Linked DNA regions of Actinacidiphila yeochonensis CN732. The protein of the gene in region 1 interacts with the protein of each later gene in a pairwise test. Links are inferred from orthologs where the notes say so. Each region holds a gene or a part of one and is shown on either strand. Other genes may lie near its edges. The genes, in order: ileS and BS72_RS05820.

What was found.
Region 2: the proteins of ileS (region 1) and BS72_RS05820 interact in binary tests that used the Escherichia coli proteins (3 or more experiments, as listed by UniProt). The link is inferred for Actinacidiphila yeochonensis CN732 from one-to-one orthologs.

The regions. Positions count from the first base shown.
Region 1 is NZ_JQNR01000003.1:274,235-286,087, reverse strand. What follows is about bases 4,157-7,973. They hold ileS (isoleucine--tRNA ligase), read right to left. Parts: upstream 7,585-7,973; coding sequence 4,357-7,584; downstream 4,157-4,356. In the rest of the region: cell division protein FtsZ, read left to right, coding at 1-38; peptidoglycan editing factor PgeF, read left to right, coding at 49-852; BS72_RS02860 (YggS family pyridoxal phosphate-dependent enzyme), read left to right, coding at 849-1,607; BS72_RS02855 (cell division protein SepF), read left to right, coding at 1,702-2,325; BS72_RS02850 (YggT family protein), read left to right, coding at 2,496-2,783; BS72_RS02845 (DivIVA domain-containing protein), read left to right, coding at 2,830-4,071; BS72_RS02835 (TraR/DksA family transcriptional regulator), read left to right, coding at 8,177-9,043; lspA (signal peptidase II), read left to right, coding at 9,280-9,882; BS72_RS02825 (RluA family pseudouridine synthase), read left to right, coding at 9,938-10,879; BS72_RS02820 (GNAT family N-acetyltransferase), read left to right, coding at 10,876-11,346; BS72_RS02815 (Na+/H+ antiporter), read left to right, coding at 11,636-11,853. UniProt on the Escherichia coli protein: Catalyzes the attachment of isoleucine to tRNA(Ile). As IleRS can inadvertently accommodate and process structurally similar amino acids such as valine, to avoid such errors it has two additional distinct tRNA(Ile)-dependent editing activities.
Region 2 is NZ_JQNR01000003.1:1,015,988-1,023,596, forward strand. Bases 1,915-4,913 are described here. They hold BS72_RS05820 (hydrogenase maturation protease), read left to right. Parts: upstream 1,915-3,085; coding sequence 3,086-3,742; downstream 3,743-4,913. Other genes in these bases: BS72_RS05815 (hypothetical protein), read left to right, coding at 1,915-3,089; BS72_RS39760 (DUF6893 family small protein), read left to right, coding at 3,739-3,843; BS72_RS05825 (hydrogenase maturation nickel metallochaperone HypA/HybF), read left to right, coding at 3,998-4,405; hypB (hydrogenase nickel incorporation protein HypB), read left to right, coding at 4,410-4,913. In the rest of the region: BS72_RS05800 (hypothetical protein), read left to right, coding at 1-34; BS72_RS05810 (DUF6084 family protein), read left to right, coding at 784-1,539; more of BS72_RS05815, read left to right, coding at 1,536-1,914; more of hypB, read left to right, coding at 4,914-5,396; carbamoyltransferase HypF, read left to right, coding at 5,404-7,609.

The DNA.
Region 1 (11,853 bases):
CCGTCGAAGAGCTCGACGTACCCGACTTCCTGAAGTGACCGCCCGGCAGTGATAGGGCACCGCACTTCTCTGGACGGCGCGCACTTCGCCTTCACCGACCGGTGGGGCGGGGTGAGCGCCGTTCCGTACGCCAGTCTCAACCTCGGCGGTGCGGTGGGCGACGATCCCGCCGCCGTGCTCGCCAACCGCGAGCGCGCCGCCCGCGCACTCGGCCGCGACCCCGGCCGGGTGGTGTGGATGCGCCAGGTCCACGGCCGCGAGGTGGCCCCGGTCGACGGCCCCTGGGGCGACCGCCCGGTGCCGAAGGCCGACGCGCTGGTCACCCGCCGTCCGGACGTCACCCTCGCCGTGCTCACCGCCGACTGCGTGCCGGTGCTGCTGGCCGACCCCGTCGCCGGGGTGGCCGCCGCCGCGCACGCCGGACGGCCCGGACTGGTCGCGGGCGTGGTGCCCGCGGCGGTGGCCGCGATGGAGGCGGCCGGCGCGGACCCGGCGCGGACCACCGCCGTCATCGGCCCCTCCGTCTGCGGCAAGTGCTACGAGGTCCCCGAGGCCATGCGGGCCGAGGTGGCCGCCGTGGTGCCCGAGGCGTACGCGGAGACCCGGCAGGGCACCCCGGCGGTCGACGTGGCTGCCGGAGTGCGGGCGCAACTCGCGCGCTGCGGCGTCCGGGTGGCCGAGGCGCCGACGGTGTGCACGCTGGAGTCGCACGACCACTTCTCGTACCGCCGTGAGCAGACCACCGGCCGGCTGGCCGGCTACGTGTGGCTGGACCCCCGGCCGGACGCGGAGCCCGACGGCGGGCCGGGAGCCGGCGCCGCCGGCCCCGCGGACGAGGGAGGCGACGCGTGACCGGGCCCTCCCACGCCCCGTCCGGCGCCGCGCCGGACCCGGAGCGGGCCGCCGAGCTGGCGGCCAACCTGGCCAGGGTCGAGGAGCGGATCGCCGCCGCCTGCGCGGCGGCGGGCCGCCCCCGCGAGGAGGTCACCCTGGTCGTGGTGACCAAGACCTACCCGGCCGAGGACGTCCGCGCGCTGGCCGCCCTGGGCGTGCGGCAGGTCGCCGAGAACCGCGACCAGGAGGCCGCGGCCAAGGCAGAGGCGTGCGCCGATCTCCCGCTCAGCTGGCACTTCGTGGGCCAGTTGCAGACGAACAAGGCCCGCCACGTGGTCCGTTACGCCGACCACGTGCACTCCGTCGACCGGGACCGGCTGGTCACCGCGCTGTCCGCGGCGGCGACCGCGGCCGGCCGCACGCTGGGCTGCCTCGTCCAAGTCGCCTTCGACGCCGAAGCCGCGGGCCGTGGAGAGCGCGGCGGCGTCGCCCCCGAAAGGGTCGGCGCGCTGGCCGACGCCATCGCGGCCGCCGACGGGCTGCGCATGGACGGCCTGATGACCGTAGCCCCTCTGACCGGGCGGTATGCCGGTCAACCGCGAATGGCATTCGATCGGTTGACGGAAATCTCATCCCGCCTGCGCGAGACACATCCTGCTGCGACCATGGTATCGGCAGGGATGAGCCAGGACCTTGAGGACGCCGTGGCCGCCGGAGCGACACATGTACGCGTCGGAACGGCGGTACTCGGAGTCCGTCCGCGGCTCCGGTAACGTCACCAACAAGTCGGACCACAGCATAAATATGGTGTGGCGGCCGCCAGGAGCGGCGGCCGTGGACCGCAACCCCGCTGAGAGGACGCAGAGCATGGCCGGCGCGATGCGCAAAATGGCGGTCTACCTCGGCCTCGTGGAGGACGACGGATACGACGGCCCGGGGTTCGACCCCGACGACGAGTTCGAGCCCGAGCTGGCCTCGCCGCCCCCTGGCCGGACCGTTCCGGAGCCCGAGCGGGTGGAGCCCCGCCGGCCGCTCGCCCAGCACGTCCCGCCCGGGCGGCTCCAGCCGCCCCAGGACGAGCCGCCCCGGCTCGTCCATGCCCCGGCCCCCCGCGAACCGCGGATCGCGCCAGTGGCATCCATCACACCCGAACGCCAGATTCCGGAGAAGAACGCAGCGGTGATCATGCCCAAGGTCGTGTCAGAACGGGAGCCGTACCGCATCACCACGTTGCACCCTCGGACCTACAACGAGGCCCGTACCATCGGGGAACACTTCCGCGAGGGCACGCCGGTGATCATGAATCTGACGGAGATGGACGACACCGACGCAAAGCGCCTGGTGGACTTCGCCGCCGGACTGGTGTTCGGCCTGCACGGAAGCATCGAGCGGGTGACACAGAAGGTCTTTCTGCTCTCGCCTGCTAACGTCGATGTCACGGCGGAGGACAAGGCCCGGATTGCCGAGGGCGGGTTCTTCAACCAGAGCTAGCCTTATGGCTGGTTCGACGCTGGACCAAGCTTAACAAGTCATACGAAACAGACCGTAAAAGATCGCAATAGACCGAAAACGGACACAGTTGCCGTCGCCGGCACTGGGCAGCCGCACGACAGTTGGACCCGGCCGACAGGCTGCGGGCGGACAGGGGAGAGGGAAGCGCGATGGGTATCGCACTCCAGGTGCTGTACATCGTGCTGTACGTGTTCCTGTTCGTGCTGATTTTCCGATTGGTGATGGACTACGTCTTCCAGTTCGCCCGTTCGTGGCACCCTGGCAAGGCGATGGTGGTCCTCCTGGAGGGCACCTACACTGTCACCGATCCGCCACTTAAGCTTCTGCGGCGTTTCATCCCGCCGCTACGTCTCGGGGGCGTGGCGCTCGACCTGTCCTTCTTCGTATTGATGATCATCGTGTACATCCTGATCTCCGTCGTCGGGGGTTTGATGTGAACGGTGCGGGCTCCCGATATGTCGACGATCACGTTGAGGTGAAGAGATGCCGCTGACTCCCGAGGACGTTCGGAACAAGCAGTTCACGACCGTCCGCCTCCGAGAGGGCTACGACGAGGACGAGGTCGACGCCTTCCTCGACGAGGTGGAGGCGGAACTGACCCGTCTGCACCGCGAGAACGAGGATCTGCGGGCCAAGTTGGCCGCTGCGACCCGTGCCGCGGCACAGAGCCAGCAGCAGCAGAACATGCGCAAGCCCGAGCAGCAGGACCGTCCGGTACCCGCCGCCATATCGGGTCCCCAGCCGGTGCAGCAGCAGATGCCGCAGCAGCAGGTGGGCCCGCCCCAGCTGCCTGGCGGTGCTCCGCAGCTGCCGGCTGGTCCGAGCGCTCAGGGGCAGCACGGCCCCGGCCCGGGCGGCCCCGGCGGCCCGATGGGTCAGCACCCGATGCAGCAGGGCGGCCCCGGCCCCATGGGTATGGGCGGGCAGCACCCGATGCAGCAGGGCGGCCCCGGCCCCATGGGTATGGGCGGGCAGCACCCGATGCAGCAGCAGATGCAGCCGCAGCAGCAACAGCAGCCCCACCACCCCATGCAGCAGCAGGGTCCCGGCGGCGACAGTGCCGCGCGCGTCCTGTCGCTGGCTCAGCAGACCGCCGACCAGGCGATCGCCGAGGCCCGTTCCGAGGCCAACAAGATCGTCGGTGAGGCCCGCAGCCGCGCCGAGGGTCTGGAGCGGGACGCCCGCGCCAAGGCGGACGCGCTGGAGCGGGACGCCCAGGAGAAGCACCGCGTCGCGATGGGCTCCCTGGAGTCCGCCCGCGCGACGCTGGAGCGCAAGGTCGAGGACCTGCGCGGCTTCGAGCGGGAGTACCGCACCCGGCTGCAGGCGTACCTGCGGTCGCAGCTGGACCAGCTGGAGAACCAGGCGAGCGACTCACTCGCCCCGACTCGGGCCTCCGCGTCCACGCCGTCCCTGCCCTCCGGCCCCTCCATGGGCGCCGGGACGATGGGGAGCGGTGCCATGGGCGGCATGGCCGGTATCGGCTCCGGCGCCGGTGCGATGGGCCACGGCTCCTCCGGACCGTCCTACGCGGGCAGCCCGGCCGGCCAGGGTGGTTCGATGGGCAGCGGCCACACGCCCGGCCCGACGTTCGGCGGCCAGCAGCAGATGTCCCCCGCGATGACCCAGCCGATGGCTCCGGTCCGTCCGCAGGGCGGCCCCCAGCCGCTCCAGCAGGCGCCGACGCCGATGCGCGGCTTCCTCATCGACGAGGACGACAACTAGGAACCAGCCCTGGGCAACCAGGCAGGACGCGGAAGCGGCCCCATCCGGCGCCGTCCACCCGCCCGCACGACTGAGGCCGGCCCCCGGAGTTCCGGGGGCCGGCCTCGTTGTGCCGCCTGACGCCCGCGGGCTGACCGGAGGTTCACCCCGGGGCGCGGGAGGCGGGGCCCGAGGTCCGTGGAGCGCCGAGCCCGCCCGCGCGCTGCTCCCGGACCGGCGCGGCGGCGAGAAGCGCGGGGCGGGTGGCCGCCGAAGCCGGCGGCCACCCGCCCCGGGTGCGTCAGGTCAGACGGTCCTGCGCAGGTGGAAGGTCAGGCCGAGCACCTCGTCGGTGAAGGCCGGGCCGAAGCCGTCCTCCGGGCCGCCCTCCGCGAGGTCGACCGCCAGCACCTCCTCCGCGATCAGCGCGGCATGCACGATGACCGCCTCGGACAGCTCCGGGTCGGTGGCGCTCCACCGCACGGCGATCCGGTCGCTGACGTCGAACCCGGAGTTCTTGCGGGCCTCCTGGACCAGCCGGACCACGTCCCGGGCCGCACCGGCCCGGCGCAGCTCCGGGGTGATCTCCAGGTCGAGGGCCACGGTCGCGCCCGCGTCGGAGGCCACCGACCAGCCCTCGCGGGGGGTCTCGGTGACGATGACCTCCTCCGGCGCCAGCTCGACCGGCTCCCCGTCCACGGTGACGGACGTGGTGCCCTTCTCCCGCAGCTCCGCCGAGAGCACGGCGGCGTCCGCCGCGGCCACCGCCTTGGCGACCGCCTGCACGCCCTTGCCGAACCGCTTGCCCAGCGCCCGGAAGTTGGCCTTCGCGGTGGTGTCCACCAGCGAACCGCCCACCTCCGTGAGCGAGGCCAGCTCGGCGACGTTCAACTCCTCGGCGACCTGGGCCCGCAGCTCGGGCGACAGCTCCTCGAAGCCCGCGGCGGCGACCAGCGCCCGCGACAGCGGCTGCCGGGTCTTCACCCCGGACTCGGCGCGGGTGGCCCGGCCCAGCTCCACCAGCCGCCGCACCAGCCGCATCCGCTCCGACAGCGCCGGGTCGATCCACGCCTCGTCGGCCACCGGCCACCGCGCCAGGTGCACCGAGTCCGGGGCGTCCGGCGCCACCGGCACCACCAGGTCCTGCCACACCCGCTCGGTGATGAACGGCACCAGCGGCGCCATCAGCCGGGTGAAGGTCTCCAGCACGTCGTGCAGGGTGCGCAGCGCCGCCGCGTCGCCCTGCCAGAAGCGCCGGCGGGAGCGCCGCACGTACCAGTTGGACAGGTCGTCCACGAAGGACGACAGCAGCTTGCCGGCGCGCTGGGTGTCGTAGGACTCCAGCGCCGCGGTGGTGTCGCGCACCAGCGTGTTCAGTTCGCCGAGCAGCCAGCGGTCCAGCAGCGGCCGGTCGGCGGGCGCCGGGTCGGCGGCCGAGGGGGCCCAGTCGGAGGTGCGCGCGTAGAGGGCCTGGAAGGCGACGGTGTTCCAGTAGGTGAGCAGCGTCTTGCGCACCACCTCCTGGATGGTGCCGTGGCCCACCCGGCGGGCCGCCCACGGGGAGCCGCCGGCGGCCATGAACCACCGCACCGCGTCCGCCCCGTGCTGGTCCATCAGCGGGATCGGCTCAAGGATGTTGCCCAGGTGCTTGGACATCTTCCGGCCGTCCTCGGCGAGGATGTGGCCGAGGCAGACGACGTTCTCGTACGCGGACCGGTCGAAGACGAGCGTGCCGACCGCCATCAGCGTGTAGAACCAGCCGCGGGTCTGGTCGATGGCCTCGGAGATGAACTGAGCCGGGTAGCTCCGCTCGAAGACCTCCTTGTTGCGGTACGGGTAGCCCCACTGCGCGAACGGCATCGAGCCGGAGTCGTACCATCCGTCGATCACCTCGGGGACGCGCGTCTTCGTGCCGCCGCACTCGCGGCAGGGGAACACCACGTCGTCCACGTACGGGCGGTGCGGGTCCAGGCCCGACTGGTCCTCACCCGTCAGCTCCGACAGCTCCGCGAGGGAGCCGACGCAGGTCAGGTGGCCCTCCTCGCAGGTCCAGATGGGCAGCGGGGTGCCCCAGTAGCGCTTCCGGGACAGGGCCCAGTCGACGTTGTTGTTCAGCCAGTCGCCGTAGCGGCCGTGCTTGACGCTCGCGGGGTGCCAGGTGGTGCGCTCGTTCTCCCGCAGCAGCTCGTCCTTGACGGCGGTGGTGCGGATGTACCAGGACGGCTGGGCGTAGTACATCAGCGCGGTGTGGCAGCGCCAGCAGTGCGGGTAGCTGTGCTCGTACGGGAGGTGCCGGAACAGCAGCCCGGCCGCGTCCAGTTCGGCCACCAGCGCCTCGTCGGCCTTCTTGAAGAAGACGCCGCCGACCAGCGGCAGGTCCTCCTCGAAGGTGCCGTCCGGGCGGACCGGGTTGACCACCGGCAGGCCGTAGCCGCGGCAGGTCAGCAGGTCGTCCTCGCCGAAGGCGGGGGACTGGTGGACCAGCCCGGTGCCGTCCTCGGTGGTGACGTACCCGGCGTTGACGACGTAGTGGGCGTCGGGGATCTCGACCAGGTCGAAGGGCCGCTTGTAGGTCCAGCGCTCCATCTCACGGCCGGTGAAGGTCTGGCCGGTGGCGTGCCAGCCGCCGCCCTCCTCGCCGTCCGTCCCGTCCTCGCCGCCACCGTTCGCGGCACCACCGTTCGCGGCGCCGAGGGCCTTGGCCAGCAGCGGCTCGGCCACCACCAGCTTCTCCCGGCCGTCGGTGGCCACCACGTAGGTGACGTCCGGGTGGGCGGCGACCGCCGTGTTGGACACCAGCGTCCACGGCGTGGTCGTCCACACCAGCAGCGACGCCTCGCCGGCCAGCGGCCCGGAGGTGAGCGGGAAGCGGACGTAGACCGACGGGTCCACGATCGTCTCGTAGCCCTGGGCCAGCTCGTGGTCGGACAGGCCGGTCTGGTCGCGCGGGCACCAGGGGGCGACGCGGTAGTCCTGCACCAGCAGGCCCTTGTCGAAGATCTGCTTGAGCGACCACCACACCGACTCGACGTACTCCGGGTCCATCGTCCGGTAGGCGTTGTCGAGGTCCACCCAGTAGCCCATACGGGTGGTCAGCTCGGTGAACGCGTCGGTGTGCCGGGTGACGGAGGCGCGGCAGCGGGCGTTGAACTCGGCGATGCCGTACCGCTCGATGTCCTGCTTGCCGGTGAAGCCCAGCTCCTTCTCCACGGCCAGCTCCACGGGCAGGCCGTGGCAGTCCCAGCCGGCCTTGCGGGTCACGTGGTGGCCCTGCATGGTCTTGAAGCGCGGGAAGACGTCCTTGAAGACGCGGGCCTCGATGTGGTGGGCGCCGGGCATGCCGTTGGCGGTGGGCGGGCCCTCGTAGAAGACCCACTCGGGGCGCCCCTCGGACTGCCGCACCGAGCGGCCGAACGTGTCGCGCTCCCGCCACAGGTCCAGCACCTCGTGGTCGAGGGTGGGCAGGTCCACCTGCGCGGGTACGGACCGGTACCGCGGCGGGGCGGGCTGGTCGGGCTGGGCTGGCTGGCTCATCAGGGTCTTCCTCCGGCGGACGTTCGGCGCTTTCGCGTACTTCCGTCGGAGGGACGAGAGCGAGCGCTCCCGCGGTACCACCCTCCTTGGCGGTGGACGGCCCGCTGACCGCGCGGGCCCACCGCCCCCTCGTTAGGGCTGCGAGGCCGGTTCTACTGGCCCGACGGGTCCTCCCCGCGGGTGTTCTTCCGACGGCTCCGGGGTGATCTTCACACCGCGCACGCCCCCGGGCTTCCACCGTCCCCGGATCGCTCATGGCTGCGTGCGGCGCTACTCGTCCCATCCACGCCTTTCGCTGCGCCCAGTGTACGGGGCGGGGCGGGTGGCGGCGGCCGGGTTTTCCGCCGCCGGGCGCCGCCGGGCGCCGCCGGGCTGACCCGTATGGCGGCGTCACCGGCACCCGGGGGCATGGCGCGCGGCCCCGTCCGGAATACCTCACGCCGGGCTGGGCACAACCGATGCAGGCCGGTCGCCCGCCGAGGGGGGCACGGGCCGGCCGTGGCAGCACCCCCGGTTGCCGCGGATCGGTGTCCGTTTTACCGTTTCCGGCACGATCCGCGTACGGGATCGCCGAGGTGAAGGGGTCGCGGCCATGGTCGTGAGGAGAGCCGCCGCCGACGAGGCCACGGCGGAGCGGACGCCTGCCGCCGCGACGACGGGGAGTCCGGCGGGCACGGGGAAGACGGTGGGCGCCGGGGGCACGGGGGAGAGGACGGCGAAGACGACGAAGGCGATGAAGGCGACGAAGGCGGCGAGGAAGAAGACGGCCGTGAAGACGGTTGCGAAGACGGCCGCCGTGAAGAAGACGGCCGCCGGGAAGGCCGCGCCCGCCGGGCGCGCGGAGGGCGCGGAGGGCTCGGAGGCCGGGACGGACACGGAGCAGGGCACGGCCGGGACACCGGCCGCAGGGGCGGTGGCCGCAGCGGCCGTCGCGGAGAAGCCGGCCGGGAAGCGCGCGGCTGCGAGGAAGACGGGAGCCCGCACAGTGGGAGCTGAGAAGACCGCGGCCGGCACGGCCGCTCCGGAGCCGGCGTCGGCCGTGCCCGCGGCGAGGAACGGCGTGGAGCCGGAGACGCTCGCGGTGCTGTCGGGGGAGGACCCCTGGACGGCCGAGGAGGTCGAGGAGGCCCGCACCATCCTGCTGACGGACGTCGAGCGGCTGCGGGTGGAGATCGCCTCCTCCGAGGCGGCCGTCGCGGGCCTGCTGCGGGACTCCGGGGACGGCGCGGGGGACGAGGCGGACACCGGCAGCAAGAACATCACCCGGGAGTCGGAGCTCGCGCTCGCGGCGAACACCCGGGAGACCCTGGAGCAGGCCGACCACGCGCTGCGCCGGCTGGACGAGGGCACGTACGGGTTGTGCGAGGTGTGCGGGAAGCCGATCGGGAAGGCGCGGATGCAGGCGTTCCCCCGGGCGACGCTGTGCATCGACGACAAGCAGAAGCAGGAGCGCAGGTAGCGGCCCGGGTTCCGCCGGCCGGGGTGCGCGTTCCCGGGGCGGCAGCCGTCCGCCCTCCCGGGCGCGGCGCCGCGTCGGGGCCGCTCGGTGCCGCTCGGGGGCCGGGGTCCTCGCGCCCCCGGGCGGCGGTCGCGCGGTCGGCCGCCGGCCGGGGAGTGGGGCATCTCGCCTGACTCTCCCGGGGCGGCGTGCCGTACCCTCGTCGGAAGGCCAGGAACCAGCGCTGAGGGACTCACGTGACGGAAGCGGAGCGCACCATCACCACACCGGAGCCGGCGGAGGACGCGAGCGCGTCCACCGAGGGGCGCCCCGACGAGCACGCCGCCGGTACGGAGGCGGAGCCCGCCGCGCCCCGGAGCCGCCGCATCCCCGTGCTCATAGGCTTCGCCGCCCTCGCCTACGTGCTGGACGTGCTGTCCAAGCTGTGGGTCGTGCACAGCCTCGAAGGACACCAGCCGATCGACATCCTCGGCCACTACCTGCGCCTGGACGCGACCCGGAACCCCGGTGCTGCCTTCGGTATGGGCGCCGGTATGACCGTCGTCTTCACCCTGATCGCCGTCGGCGTCGTCGCCGTCATCGCCCGGCTGTCCCGGCGGCTCTACAGCCTGCCCTGGGCCATCGCGCTGGGCCTGCTGCTGGGCGGGGCCGTGGGAAACCTCACGGACCGGGTCCTCCGGTCGCCCGGGAGCTTCCAGGGCCGCGTGGTCGACTTCGTCCACCCCGAGCACTTCGCCATCTTCAACCTCGCGGACTCCGCGATCACCTGCGGCGGCGTGCTGATCGTCCTGCTCACCTTCCTCGGCATCGACCCGGACGGCAGCCGCCACCGCGACTGACCTCCCGGAAGGTGCGCGGTCCGGCGGGCGCGCGGCGTCCGGCATACTCGGACGGGTGAGTACGCTTCCCGAGGTCCGCTCCCTGCCCGTTCCCGATGGGCTCGAAGGTGAGCGCGTCGACGCCGCCATCGCCCGCATGTTCGGTTTCTCGCGGACCAAAGCCGCGGAACTGGCCGCCGCCGGGAAGGTCTCCATCGACGGGGCGGCCGCCGGAAAGTCCGAGCGGGTGCGCGGCGGCGCCTGGCTCGAAGTGGAGATGCCCGCCCCCGCCGCCCCGGTGCGGGTCGTGGCGGAGCCGGTCGAGGGCATGGTGATCGTCCACGACGACGCCGACGTGGTCGTCGTCGTCAAGCCCGTCGGTGTCGCCGCCCACCCCAGCCCCGGCTGGACCGGCACCACCGTGATCGGCGGCCTGGCCGCCGCCGGCTACCGGGTGTCCACCTCCGGCGCCGCCGAGCGCCAGGGCATCGTCCACCGGCTGGACGTCGGCACCTCCGGGCTGATGGTGGTGGCCAAGTCGGAGCGCGCCTACACCTCGCTCAAGCAGCAGTTCCGCGAGCGCACCGTCGAGAAGCGGTACCACGCCCTGGTCCAGGGCCACCCGGACCCGCTCAGCGGCACCATCGACGCGCCCATCGGCCGCCACCCCCAGCACGACTACAAGTGGGCGGTCACCGCCGAGGGCAAGCCCTCCGTCACCCACTACGACCTGGAGGAGGCGTTCCGCTCGGCCAGCCTGCTCGACATCAAGCTGGAGACCGGCCGCACCCACCAGATCCGGGTGCACATGTCCGCGCACCGCCACCCCTGCGTCGGCGACCTCACCTACGGCGCCGACCCGACGCTCGCCCGCCGCCTCGGCCTGACCCGGCAGTGGCTGCACGCCGTCCGCCTCGGCTTCCAGCACCCGGGAGACGGCGAGTGGGTCGAGTTCACCAGCGAGTACCCGGACGATCTCCAGCACGCCCTGGACGCCGTCCGCGAGGAGAGCCGGTGACCGCCGCCGTCCCGCCCTCCTCGACGGTGCGCGTGGTCGACCCCGCCGACGAGGCCGGCATGGCGCAGGTGCACGCCATCCGCCACCGCGTCTTCGTCGTCGAGCAGCGGGTCCCCGCGGAGCTGGAGTTCGACGAGAAGGACGTCCGGGCCGTGCACGTCCTGGCCGAGGGCGCGGGCACCGGGCGGCTGCTGACCGGCGCCGACGCCGCGGCCAAGAACGGCGGCGACCCCGAGCTGGCCGTCCTCGGCCGGCTGGCCGTGCTGCCGGAGGGCCGGCGGAACGGTACCGGCAGCCGGCTGGTGCGCGCCCTGGAGGACGAGGCACGCCGACGGGGCCTGCGCGGCGTCCACCTGGAGGCCCAGACCCACGCGATCCCCTTCTACGAGCGGCTCGGCTACACCGCGCACGGCCCGGAGTTCCTGGACGTCGGTATCCCGCACCAGGCGATGACCCACCGGTTCTGACCGGTTCCGACCGTCTCCGACTCGGCCCTGGTCCCTTCCGGCCCGGTTCCGATCGGGGCTGGTCCGGGCCGGCTGGGCTGGGCTGTGGTGATCGGTACTGATCGGGTGCGGAGCTGCTTCCTGCCCGCCTCCGGCCCGCCCGCCCTGCTGCCGGCCCGCCTCCGCCCCCCGTGCCGTGTTCCCGTCCGCGCGGGGCCCTCCGGCCGCCCGTTCGGACCGGCGGGGGCCGGGGCACCGCCCGCCGTGGCGATCCCCGGGACGGCCGGGATGGTCTGACACCCTGGCGCTTGTGGATCAGCTCGCCTTGTTCTTCGCGCTGCTGCTGGCCGCCATCGTCATGGTGCCGGTGGGCGACCGGATCGGGCTGCCCGCGCCGGTGCTCATGACGATCTTCGGTGCCGTCCTCGCGCTCATCCCGCAGGTGCCGGACATCCAGATCGACCCGGACCTGATCCTTCCGCTGCTCCTGCCGCCGCTGCTGTACGCCGCCGTCCAGCGCACCTCCTG
Region 2 (7,609 bases), 740 kb from region 1 along the record:
GCCGGGCCGCCAGGACCGCGCGGAGGCCCGGTGACCGCGCCGGTGTCCGCCCCGCCCGCCGGCCGCGCCGGGCAGGCCGCCGGCGCGGCGCGGCCGGCGGGCGGGCTGCGCCGCTTCCTCGGCCCCGGCCGCCCGCCGTGGAGCGCTGCGAGCTGTGCGCGGTCGCGCTGGACGACCGCCACCGCCACCTCGTGGACGTCCGGCAGCGGCTGCTGGCCTGCGCCTGCACCGCCTGCGCGCTGCTCTTCGCCGGCGAGGGCGCCGTCGAGGGGCGCTTCCGCCCGGTACCCGACCGCTACCTGGCCGACCCCGGCTGGCAGCCCGCGCCGGGAACGTGGGACGCCCTGGGGGTGCCCGTGGGCGTCGCGTTCTTCCTGCGCAACTCCGCGCAGGGCCGGACCGTCGCGCTCTACCCGAGCCCGGCGGGGGCCACCGAGAACGAGATCGACGACCGCGCCTGGGAGGCGTTCTTCGCCGGCTCCGCCCTGGCGGAAGCCCTCACGCCCGACACCGAGGCGCTGATCGTGCGGCACACCGAGGAGGGCGCGGGCTGCCACCTCGTCCCCGTCGACGCCGCGTACGAGCTGGTGGGCCGACTGCGGCTGCACTGGAGCGGCTTCGACGGCGGCGAGCGGGCCCGCGCCGAGATCGAGGGCTTCTTCGCCGATCTGGCCCGCCGGGCCACCGCCGCGCCCCGAGCCGCCGACTCCCCCGGGCCACCGCCGCGCCCCGAGCCGCCGGATCGCCCCACCCGGCCGCCGAAGCCCCGCCGGGAGGCGCCCGATGAGCGATCTCGCCTTCACCTGCGCCGGAGTACGCCCCGACCCGTACGCGGCCGGTCCCACCCTGGTCTTCCGGCTGCGGATCAGCGCGGCCGGCGGCGAGCGGGTGCACGCGCTGGCGCTGCGCTGCCAGATCCGCATCGAGCCCGCGCTGCGCGGCTACGACGACGCGGAGGCCGGCCGGCTGCACGACCTGTTCGGCGACCGCTCCCGCTGGGGCCGCAGCATGCAGCCGATCCAGTTCGCCCACGCCTCCGTGGTGGTGCCCGGGTTCACCGGCTCCTCCGAGGTGGACCTGCCGGTGCCGTGCACGTACGACCTGGACATCGCGGCGTCCCGCTACTTCTCCTCGCTGGGCGACGGCGAGGCCCCGCTGACGCTGCTCTTCTCGGGCACCGCCTTCCGCGGCCCCGGCGGCTTCCAGGTCGAGCCCGTGCCCTGGGACCGTGAGGCGCCGTGCCGCATGCCGGCCCGGACCTGGCGGGAGATGATGGAGCAGCACTTCCCCGGCTGCGGTTGGCTGCGGCTGCCCCGGCACACCATGGAGGCGCTGCTCGCCTACCGTTCCCGCAACGCGCTGACCTCCTGGCAGGAGACCGTCGAAGCGCTGCTGGACACGGCCGGCAACACCCCCGCCGCCCTGGTCGCGGCAGGGGCCCGGGCGGAGGTCCCGCCGGGGCTTCCCGACGGGCGTCCCGAGGGCCTTCCCGACGGGCGTTCCGACGGGCTCGCGCCCGAGCAGGCGGCGGCCAGGTGAACGGCAGCCCGTCCGCGGCGGCGCCGCGCACCGCCCCCGGCCCGGACGCCCCGGCGGTCTCCCCCGGCACCGCCGACCGGCTCTTCGAGACGGCCGCCAAGGTCGCCGACGCCGTCCTCTACGAGGGCTACGTCCTCTACCCCTACCGCGCCTCCGCCGCCAAGAACCGGATGCGCTGGCAGTTCGGCGTACTCGCGCCCCCGTCCTGGGACGGCGTCGGCGGCGAGTCGCGCGCCCAGCGCACCGAGTGCCTGGTCGAGCCGCGCGGCGACGCCCTGCTCCACGTCCGGCTGCGGTTCCTGCGGGTCCAGCGGCGCACCGTCGAACAGCCGTGCCCTGGCGGCGGCTTCGAGCCGGCCGACCGCCTCGACCTGCCCGACCGGGTCCTGGTCCCCTGGGACGAGGGCGTCGAGGAGCAGGCCGACGTGACCGCCGCCGTCAGCGCCCTGACCGGCCGCGGCGTCGAGGTGCCGGTGTGGCTGCCGGAGGGCAGCGACACCGAGGAGGTCCGGGACGGCTCCGGCGCCGTGGCGGGCCGGCTGGTCCGCCGCCGGGAGCGGATCGACGCGCTGCTGCGGCTGACCGCGGCCGAGGTTCCCGGGCCCTGCCGCCTGCTGCGGCTGACCGCCGTGGTGGAGAACACCGGCGCCTGCCCGGCCGACCCGTCCGCCGGCGCGTCCCGCGAGCAGATGCTGCCGTACGCGCTCGTCTCGGCGCACCTGATGCTCGGGGTGGACAGCGGCGGCTTCCTGTCGATGGCCGACCCGCCGCTCTGGGCGGCCGGCGCCGCGGCCGGGTGCCGCAGCGAGCACACCTGGCCGGTGCTGGCCGGGCGGGAGGGCCGCGCCGACGTGGTGCTGTCCTCGCCGATCATCCTGGAGGACCATCCCCGGCTCGCGCCGGAGAGCCCCGGCGCCCTGTACGACGCGCTGGAGATCGACGAGATCCTGACGCTGCGCACGGCCACCCTCACCGAGGAGGAGAAGCGGGAGGCGCGCGGCACCGACGCACGCGCCGGAGCCGTCGTCGACCTCGCCGACTCGATGCCGCCGGAGGTGCTGGAGCGGCTGCACGGCGCGGTCCGCTCCCTGCGCGCGGTCACCGGCGAGGCGCCGGACGGCCTCGCGGGGGCCGGCTCCCGTGGAGGCTTCGGCGGCTTCGGCGGCCTCGACGAGCCCCCCGTGCTGACCACGCCGGGCGACGAGGCGGCCGAGCGGGCCGCCGAGGAGCTGATGCGGCCCCAGGCGCCCTGGTGGGACCCGGCGGCCGACGCGAGCGTGGACCCGGAGCGCGACCGGGTGCTGGTCGACGGCACGCTGGTCGGCGCCGGAGACCGGGTGGTGCTGCGGCCGGGCCGACGGCGCACCGACGCGCAGGACATGTTCCTGCACGGCCGCACCGCGCTGGTCGAGGCGGTGCTGCACGACGTCGACGGCAGTGTCCACCTCGCCGTGGTCGTCGACGGCGACCCGGGTGCCGAACTCCAGCGGGCGCAGGGCAGGTTCCGGTACTTCCAGCCCGACGAGGTGGCCCTCCAGGAGGACACGTGACCGCCGCTTCCAGCACCTCCAACCCGGCCGGCGCCCCCGCGTCCGGCGGACGCACCCTCGTGGCGGGCCTGGGCAACATCTTCCTCGGCGACGACGGGTTCGGCGTGACGGCCGTGCACCGCCTGATGCGCCAGGACCTGCCGCCGGGGGTGGAGACCGCCGACGTCGGGGTACGCGGCGTCCACCTGGCCTACCAGCTGCTCGACGGCTACGACACCGTCGTCCTGCTGGACGCCACCGCCCGCGGCGGCACCCCCGGAACCGTCTACCTCGTCGAGGACGCCGAACCCGAAGCGCCCGCCTCGTCCGGCGTCTCCGCCGCGGGCGCCGGCGCCGTCATCGACGGGCACCGCATGACCCCCGACGCCGTCCTCGCCCTGCTGGCAACGCTCAGCGCGGGCACCGGCGGGCGGCGGCCGCGCCGGATCGCCGTCGTGGGATGCGAACCGGCCTGCCTGGACGAGGGGATCGGCCTGAGCGACGCCGTCGCCGCGGCCGTGGACCCGGCCGTGGACACCGTCCTGCGCCTGCTGGCGGACGCGGCCGCCGCCCGTCGCCCCGGCGCGGACGGTGCCATCGGGGCCGGAGCCGCCCTTCCCCCCACCGGCCGCCCGCAGAGGCGGCGGCCCACCGACAAGGAGTTGCAGCCATGACGAAGATCGTGCTCGGCGGCGTCGCGGCCGCGGCGCTGGCCGCCCTGGTCGCGGTGAACATCCCCGACATCCGGCGGTACCTGAGAATCCGCGGCATGTGAGGCGCGCGGGGGCTCGCCGAGGCGCCCCCGCCGTACGGGCGACGGTGCGGCGCCCCGGCGGCGTGTCGCGTCCGGGCCCGTGGCCGCCGGCCCTGTACTGGGGAGGTCCGGGTGCTCCCGGGCCGTCCGGTACGGGGGCGTCGGGGAGTTGTCCATGCACGAGATGTCCATCGCGCTCGCGGTGGTCGGCCAGGTCGAGGACGCCGCGCGCGCCGCGGGCCGGACCGGCGTCGACACCGTGACCCTGCGCGTGGGCGAACTCGCCGGCGTGGTGCCCGACTCCCTCCACTTCTGCTTCGACCTCGCCTGTGAGGGCACCCTCGCGGCCGGGGCCCGGCTGGTCACCGAGCGGGTGCCCGGCCGCGCCCGCTGCGGCGGCTGCGCCGGTGAGTGGCCGACCGGCCTGCCGCCCCAGCTGTGCTGCCCGCGGTGCGGCGCGGCGGCGGCCGGACTGCTGTCCGGGCGGGAGCTGGAGATCGCCGCGGTGTCGTGGTCGGGCCCGCCGGCCCCCGAGGCCGGCCGGCCGCCCGAGCCGGCCGGAGTTCCCCACGAGGAGCGTTGAGACCATGTGCCGTACCGACGACCTGCGCACCGCGGTGCTCGGCAGGAACGACCGTGCCGCCGACGTGCTGCGGGCCGAACTCGCCGCCCGCGGCACCGTGCTGGTGAACCTGCTGTCCAGCCCCGGCAGCGGCAAGACCGCGCTGCTGGAGGCGGAGCTCGCCCTCGCCGGGCGGCGCGGCGTCCCGGTGGCGGCGCTCACCGCGGACCTCGCCACCGAGAACGACGCGACCCGGCTGGCCCGCTCGGGCGCTCCGGTGCGGCAGGTGCTCACCGACGGGCTGTGCCACCTGGAGACGGACATGCTCCGCGGCCACCTCGACGGGTGGCTGCCGCCACGGACCCGGCTGCTGTTCGTGGAGAACGTCGGCAACCTCGTCTGCCCCGCCTCCTACGACCTGGGCGAGACGCTGCGGGTGGTCCTCGCGTCCGTCACCGAGGGCGAGGACAAGCCGCTGAAGTACCCGACCGCCTTCGGCCTGGCCCACCTGGTGGTCATCACCAAGGAGGACATCGCCGCGGCGGTCGGGTTCGACCGGGACGCCTTCCTCGCCAACGTCCACCGGGTCAATCCGGGGGTCGAGGTGGTCTCGACCTCGGCCCGCGGCGGCCAGGGCGTCGGGCTGCTGCTCGACCGGGCGCTGGCGGCGGGTGCCGGCGGCCCGGTCCACCGCCCGGTGATGGCCACCGCCCTCGCCGCGACAGGGCACGGTCACGCGCACGGGAACGGTCACGGGCTCGGGAACGGGAACGGGAACGGCCCGGTGCCCGGCGGCGAACCCGGACCGGGCCCCGCTTCCGGCCCCGTCCACGACGGCCCGCAGACGCACCCGCACCCCCACGACCACCCGCCCGTCCACGACCACGACCACGACCAGGCCCGCTCCCACGACCGCCCGCACCCCGCCACCGCCGCGCCCGGCGACCCGCACGGCCACGACGGCCACGGCAGCGGCCGGGACGGCACCCGCGCCCCCGCCGGGACGCGCTGAGGCGCGGGTGACCACCGACTCCCCCGTCGCCGGCCCGGGCCCGGTACGGCGCCGGGTCACGGTCTCCGGGGTGGTCCAGGGGGTCGGCTTCCGCCCCCACGTCTACGGGCTGGCCCGTGAGCTGGCCCTGACCGGCCATGTGTCCAACACCGACGCGGGCGTCGTCGCCGAGGTGGAGGGCGCCCCCGAGGCCGTCGCCGCGTTCTGCGCCCGGGTGGGCGGGCAGGCGCCGCCGCTGGCCGTCGTCCAGGGGGTGCGCCACGAGGACCTCCCGCCGCTCGGCGGCGCCGGGTTCGCCATCGCGCCCTCCGTCGCCGGCGGCGGGGCCCGCACCCTCGTCTCCCCCGACACCGCGACCTGCGACGCGTGCCTGGCCGAGCTGCGCGACCCCGCCGACCGCCGCCACCGCCACCCGTTCATCACCTGCACCCACTGCGGCCCGCGCTTCACCATCGTCACCGGCCTGCCGTACGACCGCGCCAGCACCACGATGGCCGGCTTCCCGATGTGCGCCGCCTGCGCCCGTGAGTACTCCGACCCGGCCGACCGGCGCTTCCACGCCCAACCGGTGTGCTGCCACGACTGCGGGCCCCGGCTGTGGCTGGACACCGGCGGCGGACCCTCGTCCGGCCCGCCGGACCCGGTCGCCGGGGCGCGGGAGCTGCTGGCCGCCGGCGCCGTCGTGGCCGTCAAGGGGCTCGGCGGCTACCACCTGGCCTGCGACGCGGCCGACCCCCGGGCGGTGGCGCTGCTGCGCCGCCGCAAGGACCGCGGTGCCAAGCCGTTCGCGCTCATGGCGGCCGGCCTCGCGGACGTCGCGGCGGTCGCGGCGATCGGCACGGCCGAACGGGCGCTGCTCACCGGCCCCCGGCGGCCCGTCGTGCTGCTGCGGCGACACGGCAGGGACGCCGGACCGATCGCCGAGGCCGTGGCCCCCGGCAGCGCCGACCTCGGCGTCATGCTGCCCTACACCCCGCTGCACCACCTGCTGCTGGGCCTGCCCGGCGACCCGCCCGGGCCACGGCTGCTGGTGATGACCAGCGGCAACCGGGGCGGCGAGCCGATCGCCACCGGCGACGCGGAGGCCCGTGAGCGGCTGGCCGGCCTCGCCGACGCCTGGCTCGGCCACGACCGCCCGATCCACGTGCCCTGCGACGACTCGGTGGTCCGCGTCTGCGACGGCGAGGTGCTGCCGGTGCGCCGCTCCCGCGGCTACGCGCCCTTCCCCGTCGCGCTGCCGTTCCCCGTCGAGCCGGCGCTGGCCACCGGCGGCGACCTCAAGAACACCTTCTGCCTGGGCGAGGGCCGCCAGGCGTGGCTCTCGGCCCACGTCGGCGACATGGACGACCTCGCCACGCTCACCGCCTTCGAGCGCGCGGAGCGGCAGTTGGAGTCCATCACCCGGGTCGTGCCGCGGCTGCTGGCCGCCGACCGGCACCCCGGCTACCGCTCGGTGCGCTGGGCGCGCGGTGCGGCGGCGGGGCGCCCGCTGCGGCAGGTGCAGCACCACCACGCCCACGTCGCCGCCGTGATGGCCGAGAACGGCCTGGACGGCTCCCGTCCCGTCCTCGGCGTCGCCTTCGACGGCACCGGGTACGGCGACGACGGGGCTGTGTGGGGCGGCGAGTTCCTGGTCGCGGACTACGACGGGTACGAGCGCGCCGCCCATCTGGCGTACGTGCCCCTGCCCGGCGGCGACGCGGCGGTGCGCCGCCCGTACCGGATGGCGGTGGCCCACCTGCGGGCGGCCGGCCTGCCCCGGCACCCGTCGCTGCCCTGCTGCGCCGCCTGCCCGCCCGGCGAACTCGCCCTGCTGGAACGCCAGCTGGAGCTGGGCCTGAACTGCGTGCCGACGTCCAGCATGGGCCGGCTCTTCGACGCGGTCTCGGCGCTGGCCGGGGTCTGCCAGCAGGCCGGGTACGAGGCGCAGGCGGCCGTCGAGTTGGAGGCGGCTGCCTGCGCCTTCCCCGGGCCCGACGGCGTCGGCCCCGGGGGCCCGTACTCCTTTGCCCTGCGTGCCCGGCCGCGGCCGGGAGGGACCGAGGGGCCGCGGCCGGGGGGGACCGAGGGTCCGCTGCTGCTGGACCCTGCGCCGGTGCTCGCGGCCGTGGTCGCCGACGTCCGGGCCGGCGTGGCCGCGTCCGTGGTGGCCGCCCGCTTCCACGCGGCGGTCGCGGACGCCGTCCGCCGCACGTGCGGGCTGCTGCGCGAGC